DNA from 2 places in the Bowmanella yangjiangensis genome. Region 2 is predicted to be linked to the other one. Evidence: predicted binding sites of a transcription regulator. Region 2 holds the regulator's gene; the other holds the start of a gene.
What was found. The regulator sigma-54, encoded in region 2, starts transcription at its own class of promoters, with help from an activator protein. The targets are predictions, from matches to a motif close to GTTGGCACGNNNNTNGNNT.

Region 1 (4,844 bases), on a different contig from region 2:
ATTGGCCTGACGTTCCTTATTCTGCAAGGGGGCGTGAAAAAGGGCATAGAAAAGGCCGCTAAGGTGTTGATGCCTTTGCTGTTCCTGATGCTGATAGCCTTGGTTATTTATGTGATGACGCTGGAAAACGCGGTGTTGGGAGTGAAGTTCTTCCTTATCCCTGAGTTCGATAAGTTAACAGGCAAAGTATTAAATGGTGCATTGGCACAGGCCTTCTTTTCCTTATCACTGGCCATGGGCATTCTGATCACTTACGGTTCTTACATCCAAAAAGAAAACAACATTGTACAGGCCGGTAAAATGGTAGCCGGCTTGTCGCTACTGGTAGCGGCTTGCTCAGGCTTATTGATTTTACCAGCGGTATTCTCATTCAACCCTGACGTGCAGCTCAGCACTTTGTCTGAGTCGAGCATTAGTATGATCTTCACCTTCCTGCCGAAGATTTTCCTGGCGCTGCAATCCGACATTGGTTATTTCGGTGCGTCCTTTATCGCCAGCTTTTTCTTTCTGTTGGTATTCTTTGCCGCCCTCACTTCGTTGGTCTCCATTATTGAAGTGCCGGTTGCCAGCCTGATGGATGGCAAAGGTGTCAGCCGTCGTAAGGCGCTGTTCTTCCTTGGCGGTGGCATGGTCTTGCTTGCGATCATCTGTGCCTTGTCATTTGGCCGGGTTGAGCTGTTCTCCAACCTGACTTCTTATGGTTTGAATGCCGCGGGTGAGCCGTTGACTAAGTCGTTCTTCGATGTGGTGTACGATATTTTCTATGAAACTATCTTGCCACTTAACGGCCTGTTGCTGTGTTTATTTGTTATCTACAAATGGCGTAAGCAGAACTTTGATGCGGAAATCAGCCAAGGTAACGGTACCTTTGCAGGGTCCTTGCTGCAGAAGTATGTCAACTTCTCGCTGGGGACTTTTATTCCTGTGATCTTGGCAGTTATCTTCGTAAACACTGTCTCAACGGTATTCTTTGGCAAGAACCTGTTGTTCTGACAGAGACTTCCTTGAAAAATAAAGGCAGCCAAGGCTGCCTTTATTTTTTCAGTTGAGCTCTATAGGCATATCGAAAGGGCTTGGATATTGCAGCCTGACTCCTAATTTTTTCAAACTAGCTTCCGCATTGATCCATCGTCCTTCGTCCAGGGTAATCTCCTGACTGAATTGGGGAGGAGGCAGGCCGGCTTTCACCGCGGCCCAATTATAGAAATCTGCTCTGCTCGGGTGCCCAGTAGCGCTAAGATGAAAAAGCTGCTGCCACTGCTCCTGTTGAATGATGGCCGCAATCACTGTGATGACATCCTGCAGATGCACCAGGTTGACCTTCTGCTCGCCCTTATCCAGCGCTCTGCCGCTGAGTTGTTTGACTGGATGTCGCTCGGGGCCGATCAAGCCTGCCAGACGTAACACACTGCCTTGGCCACTTTCTAATACCTGTTGCTCTAATATGACATGAGCTTGGGCTGATGCAGTCTGGGGTAGTGGCAGTTGAGTTTCGGTTATTTCACCTGCGACTTCACCATAAACGGATGTACTGCTGACAAAGAGAATTTTACTTTGCTGTTCTGTAGCTTGCTGAATCAGGGCTGTCATATCGCTGACAAAAGTCAGTTCATCAAACTGCCTGCGTCCCGGCGGGAGATTCAGTACTAATACTTGTGGTGGATTAGCAGACCAAGGTAAAGGTTCACCAAGTGTGAATCTGTGGGCGCTGATGCGTTGCTCTGACAACAGTTTAAGTTTACTGTCACTGCGGGATGTACCTAACACTGTATACCCACTGTTTATGAGTTGTTGTGCCAGGGGAAAGCCCAGCCAGCCACAGCCGCAAATGCCAATTGTTTTAAACATACAAAAAAAGCGGCTTTCGCCGCTTCGGGAGAATGAAAGGTAAGCGCAGCTTACATGGATTGGCTGGACGCAGAAACCTTGATCATATCTAAGTTAGCCAATGCAGGAATCTCATCGTTAATTTCACTTTCCAGACGGTCAAGTGCTCTTAAATCTACGCACAGCACTTCCGCTTTAGCCTCGATATCATCAGCTTTCGCTTCCATGTCGGCTTCTAGTTGCGCCCCAAAGCTTTCCATACGTGCTTCAAACGCCTTCATATCACCACCACTGAATAGCATCTCTTTACCTAAAGCGATCATCAAGCTTCCCATTGAGCGCTGAACCAGGCTTTCTATGCGTTGCTCAAATTCTTTTTCGAAGTCTTCGCCTAGAAATTCGCCGTCTTCAAATCGTGCAGAGTCAAAACGGATACTGCCGTCTTGCGCGTAGAATTCAGTGGTTAATTTACCCCTTAGGTTTTCAATCTCTGCTGACAAGTCAGCAACCAGATCATTGTCTTCACCCAATAATTCGTTGAAAGCGCGATTAATTCCTTCGTTGGCCAGAGAAACAGCATCCAGCGCCAGGTTGGCAACCTTAGGTGCCAGGGTTTCGACCTTTTGATGATAACTATTCAATAGGTACAGTTGATCAGCATCTAAGTTCATTGCGTTGCCATTCAGGCGAGCGCTATGGCCGTCCAGCAAAAGGCTGCGATTATCATCTAACTTTAAGGTGAGATTGCTGTGGTTCAGCGTCATATGTCCTTTAATGTTCATATTGCAATCCTGGGCCATGACAGCAGAACTGCACAGTATGGTTGTGGCGGCGATAAGTGCTTTCATATTCGTATCCTCAATGAGCCAGTGCTTTGTATGATTACAGCAACCCTTATGCCAAAGATTAAATCTCTTTAAAAACAGGTGGATAGGCTTTATTTTTAATGCGGGGAAGGGTGAGGTATGGTTAACTTTGTTAAGTGTTAGTGAATTACGCCATAAATTAGGCAACAAACAATTCGCTTGAAGTTGCAAAAAATTTGATCCAAGCCACTGATCTCTAGGCGGCTTTTGGTGCATAATAACCTCAGCTTGAACGATATTGGGGTGAATTATGAGCAACTGGACCGAAGCCGTATTATTTGGCTTGGCACTGATGGCCTTTGTTTTGGGCTTTAGCAGCATCATTATGGCAATGATCCACAAGCCTGTGTTAGTGGATGATGTAATGAAAGAAAAGGTTGAGTATGGCTTTTTCGGTGTGACTGGCTTGGTACTGTGCATCTTGTTTAGTTACGCTATTTAATATTTTAGTTTTGGTGGCACGCACAGCCGCGCTGTTGCTGTTTACCAGAACAAAGAGATGAAAAAGGGGAAAGAGAAATCTTTCCCCTTTTTTATGGGCAAGGCATTTTTTAACGATAGCAATGACAGAGCGACGTTGTTGGTTTTACTGACGATATAGTGGGCTCACAGCTCAATAAAACCCATATCTTGTTCAGCAACTGGAGGGACTTGCCATTAGGCTTTTTCTCTTCTAGCTTCTAAACAATAGACTCCTCCGTTACCGGGGATGTTAGCATGGCTGACTCAGTAGCTGCCCACAGGGTATCGTATTGCATCCTTTGTTTCTTAGCTGCGCCTGCCGTTTCAATTGCTCAAACCCAAGAAAGTGTCGCCGCTAGTCTATGGAAGATGAGCTTAGCCGAACTGATGCAGATTAGGGTGGTGGAAACCGGTTCTTTAACCGAAACCAGCCGTGCAAAAATCCCCGCTGCAGTAACCCGAATACATCAAGCCGAAATCCAGGAATTGGGCGCACGTTCTTTGCTTGAGCTACTTGAAATGACGGTACCTGGGCTTCAGGTAATTCGGCACTTTTTCGATGTGCCGCATATCGGTTTGCGCGGAATCACCAGTGACCGTGAAGACAAAGTTATGATCCGTGTCAATGGTAGAGTGATGAATGAACGCACTGCTCGTGGAGCGATAACTGAGAGGGACTTTCCCTTGATGAAAGATATCGAGCATATTGACGTGATTCGAGGTGCGGGCTCTTCCATGTACGGCTTGGGTGCCGTTGCCACCGTCATTGATATTACGACTTTTGATGCTTTCACGAGCAACAAGAATAGTGTGAGTATTCGAGGCGGCGCTGGGATGGCATTTTATGCAGTGGATGCCAACTTTAGTAAGCTGTTTGAAAATGATATCGGTGTGTATTTCAATGCTGAATTGGCGGATGTTAGAGGCGCTGACGACGATGATTCGCCGCTTATTCATGGTATTGACGCGATTAGCAAGGCCACGGGTGAGACAATCCAAAGAGGAGAAGCCTTTCCCACCATATCTAGGGATGGTGAAGCCTTCGAAGGCAAGACCTTTGTTAAGGCTCATCTGGGTATAGATTACAAAGATACTAAGGCTTGGTTGAGATATACCAGAGGTGGCAGGGATTCTGCCACAGTATTCTTCTGGCAGGCGTTGCCACCGGTTGGTGGATCAGAGCCTGAAGAGCAGTTATCGAAGGTGGGGTATGAGCAAGTTACGGCAACGTTGCAGCAAACCCATACGCTTTGGGATGGATTCAGTGTTGACTGGATGTTCAGTTTTGATCAGACGGATGTGGTTAAAATTGAACCAAATCCTAGTGCTAACATTGCTGATTATGGCGAAGATGAGTGGTTCTCCAGACTTGTTGCAAACTGGCGGGCATCCGAAAATTCAGATCTGGCAGTGGGGCTAGAGTTTGCATACGAGGAATTCGGTTTACGCCGCCAAGACAAGGCTGCTTGGTACACCAAAACCGGTTCGGTAATCGGCGAATGGCAATGGCGCCCCCATCCGTTTTGGACGCTTTTTTTAGGTGGGCGCATAGACACGCATACCTATACCGATGTGATGTATTCTCCGCGCGTGTCCATGGTTTATTCCAATGACGATATCAATGTTTTCAAGTTTCTGATGACTAAGTCGCAACGGATGAAAACTTCTGCTCAGTTGCGAGACGAAGAG
Region 2 (4,844 bases):
GCAGTGCGCGAGGTTTGTGACCTGCTCCTGCAGGCCCAGGATAAACTGACCATCAGTCACGGCAGCAGCATATGAACCGCTTAACCTTAAGTATACTTCTGCTGTTCTTGCTGATTGTGGCCACCAACTACAACTGGTGGCAGGACAGCGAACAACCCCAGACAAACCAACCCAGGGAAGATGTATGGCAGCCGAATTATCAGGCGCGCAATATGCAAACCAACCTGTATAACGAGGAAGGGGTTCTCACCCACAGCATCCATGCTACCGTCATGGAACATTATGAAGCCCTGGGTTTTACCTTGTTTCAACAGCCTCAATACAGCGTGTTTGTTAAGGCTGATGAGCCCCCTTGGGAAATTACCGCCCAGGAAGGCACCTTATATGAAGACAACCGCATCCAATTGGAAACCAATGTTGAGATCCGCAGTCTCAGTGAAGACGGCATTTTACAAACCATCAATACCAGCTTTATTGAAATCGATCTCAACAACAAGATCATGCATTCAGACCAGCCCGTGACTATTTCAGGCGTCAATTACACCATTCGCGGCAATGGTTTTAGTGCTGATATGAATAACAAACAATTTGAATTACTGGATCACGTAGAGACCATCTATGGCAAAGACAACTAAACTGAACCTGCTGCTGACCGCCTTGCTAATCAGCGCCGCTGCCAATGCCATCAATCAGGACTTCAATGAACCCATCCGAGTGGCCTCTAAATTCCAGTCCGGAGATGGCATCAACAAAATCTCCATCTTTCGGGAAGATGTAAAAATCACTCAGGGTTCACTCAGCATTGAAGCGGGTGAAGTGGAAGTAAATGCCGAGCAGGGTAAAGGCCGGGAAATTTTTATCGCCCGCGGTAATCCTGCCGAATATCAGCAAACCATGGCAGATGGTAGTCGCATTCGAGCGTTGGCAAACCATATCGAATACCATGTAGAAAAACGCACACTGACGCTTAGCGGAAATGCTGAGCTACATCAAAACAGTAGCAGTGTCAGCGGTGATAAAATCGAATTCAACATGGAGAAAGAGCAGTTGGTTGCCCAAGGTTCAGATGACGGAGATGGTCGCGTAGAGACAATATTCCAGCCTGAACCGAAGAAAAAACCCGTGCAGGAGAAGTAACAGCATGCCCACCTTGAAGGCCTCACATCTGGCCAAAAGCTACAAAAACCGCCAGGTGGTGCGTGATGTCAGTTTGCAAGTCAGCGCCGGACAGATAGTTGGTCTGCTGGGACCCAATGGTGCGGGTAAGACAACCTCTTTCTATATGATTGTTGGCTTGGTGCCCATGGATAAAGGCCAAATTTTTATCGACGACGAAGAACTCAGCCACGAACCTATGCACGTTCGAGCTCGTCGTGGCATAGGTTATTTGCCACAGGAATCATCCATTTTTCGCAAGTTGACGGTATATCAAAACCTGATGGCTATTTTGGAAACACGTAAAGAGCTGAATCAGGAACAACGCGAGCAAGAAGCCGACGCTCTGTTGGATGAGTTCAATATTAACCATATCCGGCATAGCACCGGCATGAGCTTATCCGGCGGTGAAAGGCGCAGGGTTGAAATTGCCAGAGCCTTGTCTGCCAATCCTCGCTTTATTTTGTTAGATGAACCTTTTGCCGGTGTCGACCCTATCTCTGTCAGCGATATTAAAAAGATTATCCATCATCTCAAAGACAGAGGAATCGGCGTTCTGATCACCGACCACAATGTTCGTGAAACCCTGGATGTGTGTGAGAAAGCCTATATTGTCAGCCATGGTGAATTAATCGCCGAAGGCAGCGCCGAACAGGTGTTGAATGACAAGCAGGTGAGAGATGTATACCTCGGAGAACAATTCAGGCTATAGTTAAGGCGTATGCCGCAGGGTACCTTGACCTTTGCTAAAACGCCCATATCAATATCTTGAAAGGCCATTGGAACATAATAAGAAGTAGATGAAGCCCGCATTACAACTAAAATTCAGCCAGCAGCTCACTATGACGCCGCAACTGCAACAGGCCATCCGCCTGCTTCAGTTGTCCACGCTGGATCTACAGCAGGAAATCCAGGAAGCCCTGGACTCCAACCCATTGTTGGAAGCGGATGACGGACAGGACTTCTCTGCCGGAGACGTGCAGGATTTAAATAGTCCCGACAATGAATCTCTTTCTAATGGCGAGCACAGCGAGAGCCTGGAAGCCGGCGACGCATTGGAAAAGCAGGAACTGCCCGATGAGTTACCCGTAGATACCACTTGGGATGAATACTACAGCGCCTCTTCGGCCCCCGCTTCGTCTTCTACAGCCAGTGATGATGATGCCATTTACCAGGGGGAAACCTCTGACAATATTCAGGATCACCTGCTTTGGCAGATGCGTCTGACCCCTTTCAGTGAAACCGATGCTGCCATTGCCATTGCCATTATCGATAGTATTGATGAGTCTGGATACCTGACAGTCAGTACCGAAGATATCCTGCAAAGCCTGGATATTGAAAACGAAGAGGTAGAACTGGATGAAATTGAGTGTGTACTGAAGCGCATTCAAATGTTTGATCCGGTTGGGGTAGGCTCCCGTTCAGTGCAGGAATGTCTGCTGGTGCAGTTGCGTCAATTTGCACCGGACACGCCTTGGCTGGAAGAAGCCAAAGCATTGATTAATGAATATAGCGATCTGCTGGCTGCCAAAGATTACCGAACTCTGATGCGCAAAGCGCGTCTTAAAGAAGAAGAATTACGCGAAGCACTGCGGTTACTGCAAACGCTCAATCCACGCCCTGGTAGCGCCATTGTCACCAGCGAACCGGAATACGTTATACCGGACGTATCTGTTGCCAAGAAAAATGGGCGCTGGATAGTAGAGCTGAACCCTGACAGCTTACCTAAGCTGAGTATTAACCAGCAGTATGCCGCCATGAGCCGCAATGCGCGCAATTCCAGCGACAGCCAGTTTATTCGCTCGCACATGCAAGAAGCGAAATGGTTTATCAAAAGTCTGGAAAGCCGCAATGACACCTTACTGAAGGTCGCTAACTGTATTGTTCAGCAGCAACAGGGCTTCTTTGAATACGGCCCAGAAGCCATGAAGCCTATGGTATTGAACGATGTGGCAGAAATGGTAGATATGCATGAGTCCACCATTTCCAGGGTAACCACACAGAAATATATGCATACGCCACGCGGCATTTATGAGCTGAAGTATTTCTTCTCCAGCCACGTAGCAACCGAAAGCGGCGGGGAATGTTCATCTACCGCTATTCGAGCTCTGATTAAGAAACTGGTGGCGGCAGAAAAACCTGCCAAGCCACTTAGTGATAGCAAAATTGCGCAGTTGTTAGCCGACCAAGGCATTATGGTTGCCCGGCGAACAATCGCCAAGTACCGGGAATCACTATCGATTCCCCCATCTAACCAACGCAAGAGTCTGCTGTAAGACTCGCCAACAAAAGGAAGAGGCACTATGCAAATCAACCTTACTGGTCATCACGTTGAAATCACCGATTCTCTTCGCGACTACGTTGATAGTAAATTTACTAAGTTGGAGAGACACTTCGATCACATTAATAATGTTCATGTCATTCTGAATGTCGAAAAGCTGAACCAGAAAGCGGAGGCTACATTACATTTGAACGGTACCGAAGTCTTTGCTATTTCCGAACATACTGATATGTATGCTGCCATTGATAGTCTTATCGATAAGCTTGATCGCCAGGTGCTCAAGCATAAGGAAAAGATGAAACGCCATTAGGCCCACTGATGCCATAAACAGGCTTAGCCTGTTTATGGCCACACAGACAAAAAACGCAAAATGGAAATCAAAGACATCCTCACCCCAGACCGCACTGTATGTGCAGTACAAGGCTCCAGCAAAAAACGCATTCTGGAATCCATTAGTGATATTGCCGCCCAACACCTTCCGGATATAGGCCAGGATGCCATTCTGACTAGCTTACTTAACCGGGAAAAGATGGGTAGTACAGGCATTGGTTGTGGTATTGCCATTCCTCACGGACGCTTAGCCGGCCTGAGTAATGTAACCGCAATATTGGTTACCAGTCAGCCAGGGGTCGCATTTGAAGCGATAGACAACCAACCGGTCGACATATTTTTCGCTATATTGGTCCCCGAGGACCAGGCACAAGGGCATTTACAAACCCTGGCCACCATTGCCGCCAAATTGAATGACAAGGAAACGGTAAAAAAACTGCGTCACGCCCAATCAAATCAGGAACTATTTGAGGCTATAGTGTGAAACTCATCATCATCAGTGGTCGTTCCGGCTCAGGGAAATCTATTGTACTCAGAGCGCTGGAAGATCTTGGTTATTACTGTGTAGACAATATTCCCGTTAACCTGCTCCCTACCCTCACCCATACTGTGGTGGACGAATATGATCAGGTGGCCGTTAGTATTGATGTGCGCAATCTGCCCAAGGACCCGGAAGAACTGGTCGAAATTCTCGACTATCTGCCGTCGACCTGGGAGTTAACCATTCTCTATCTCGACGCCAGTGATGATGTACTGATTAAGCGCTTTAGCGAAACCCGTCGTTTGCACCCCTTGTCCAAGCACAGTAAGTCACTGACAGATGCCATTCAGTCTGAGTCGGTGCTGCTCGGCCCGATAATCGAAAGAGCCGATTTGTATATCGATACCGGTGAACTGTCAGTACATCAACTGGCCGAGCTGGTTCGAGAACGTATTCTGGGCAAGAAAAGCTCGCGCCTGGTGCTGGTATTTGAATCCTTTGGTTTTAAGCATGGCATTCCCAAGGATGCTGATTATGTGTTTGATGCGCGTTTCCTGCCCAATCCCCATTGGGAGCCGGAACTTAAGAATCTCACCG

Region 1: the regulator sigma-54 is predicted to act here: its motif matches at 2,713-2,731, upstream of KJY73_RS21155 (DUF2884 family protein).

What each region holds. Positions count from the first base shown of each region.
Region 1 covers NZ_JAHDJU010000005.1:133,599-138,442, forward strand. Annotated here, with positions in the region: gene KJY73_RS21145 (sodium-dependent transporter) at 1-993, shown strand, start outside; gene KJY73_RS21150 (SDR family oxidoreductase) at 1,042-1,848, opposite strand; gene KJY73_RS21155 (DUF2884 family protein) at 1,899-2,675, opposite strand; gene KJY73_RS21160 (hypothetical protein) at 2,944-3,135, shown strand; gene KJY73_RS21165 (TonB-dependent receptor plug domain-containing protein) at 3,411-4,844, shown strand, end outside.
Region 2 covers NZ_JAHDJU010000001.1:120,248-125,091, reverse strand. Annotated here, with positions in the region: gene kdsC (3-deoxy-manno-octulosonate-8-phosphatase KdsC) at 1-75, shown strand, start outside; gene lptC (LPS export ABC transporter periplasmic protein LptC) at 72-635, shown strand; gene lptA (lipopolysaccharide transport periplasmic protein LptA) at 619-1,137, shown strand; gene lptB (LPS export ABC transporter ATP-binding protein) at 1,142-1,867, shown strand; gene KJY73_RS00575 (RNA polymerase factor sigma-54) at 1,956-3,431, shown strand; gene hpf (ribosome hibernation promoting factor) at 3,459-3,746, shown strand; gene ptsN (PTS IIA-like nitrogen regulatory protein PtsN) at 3,807-4,250, shown strand; gene rapZ (RNase adapter RapZ) at 4,247-4,844, shown strand, end outside.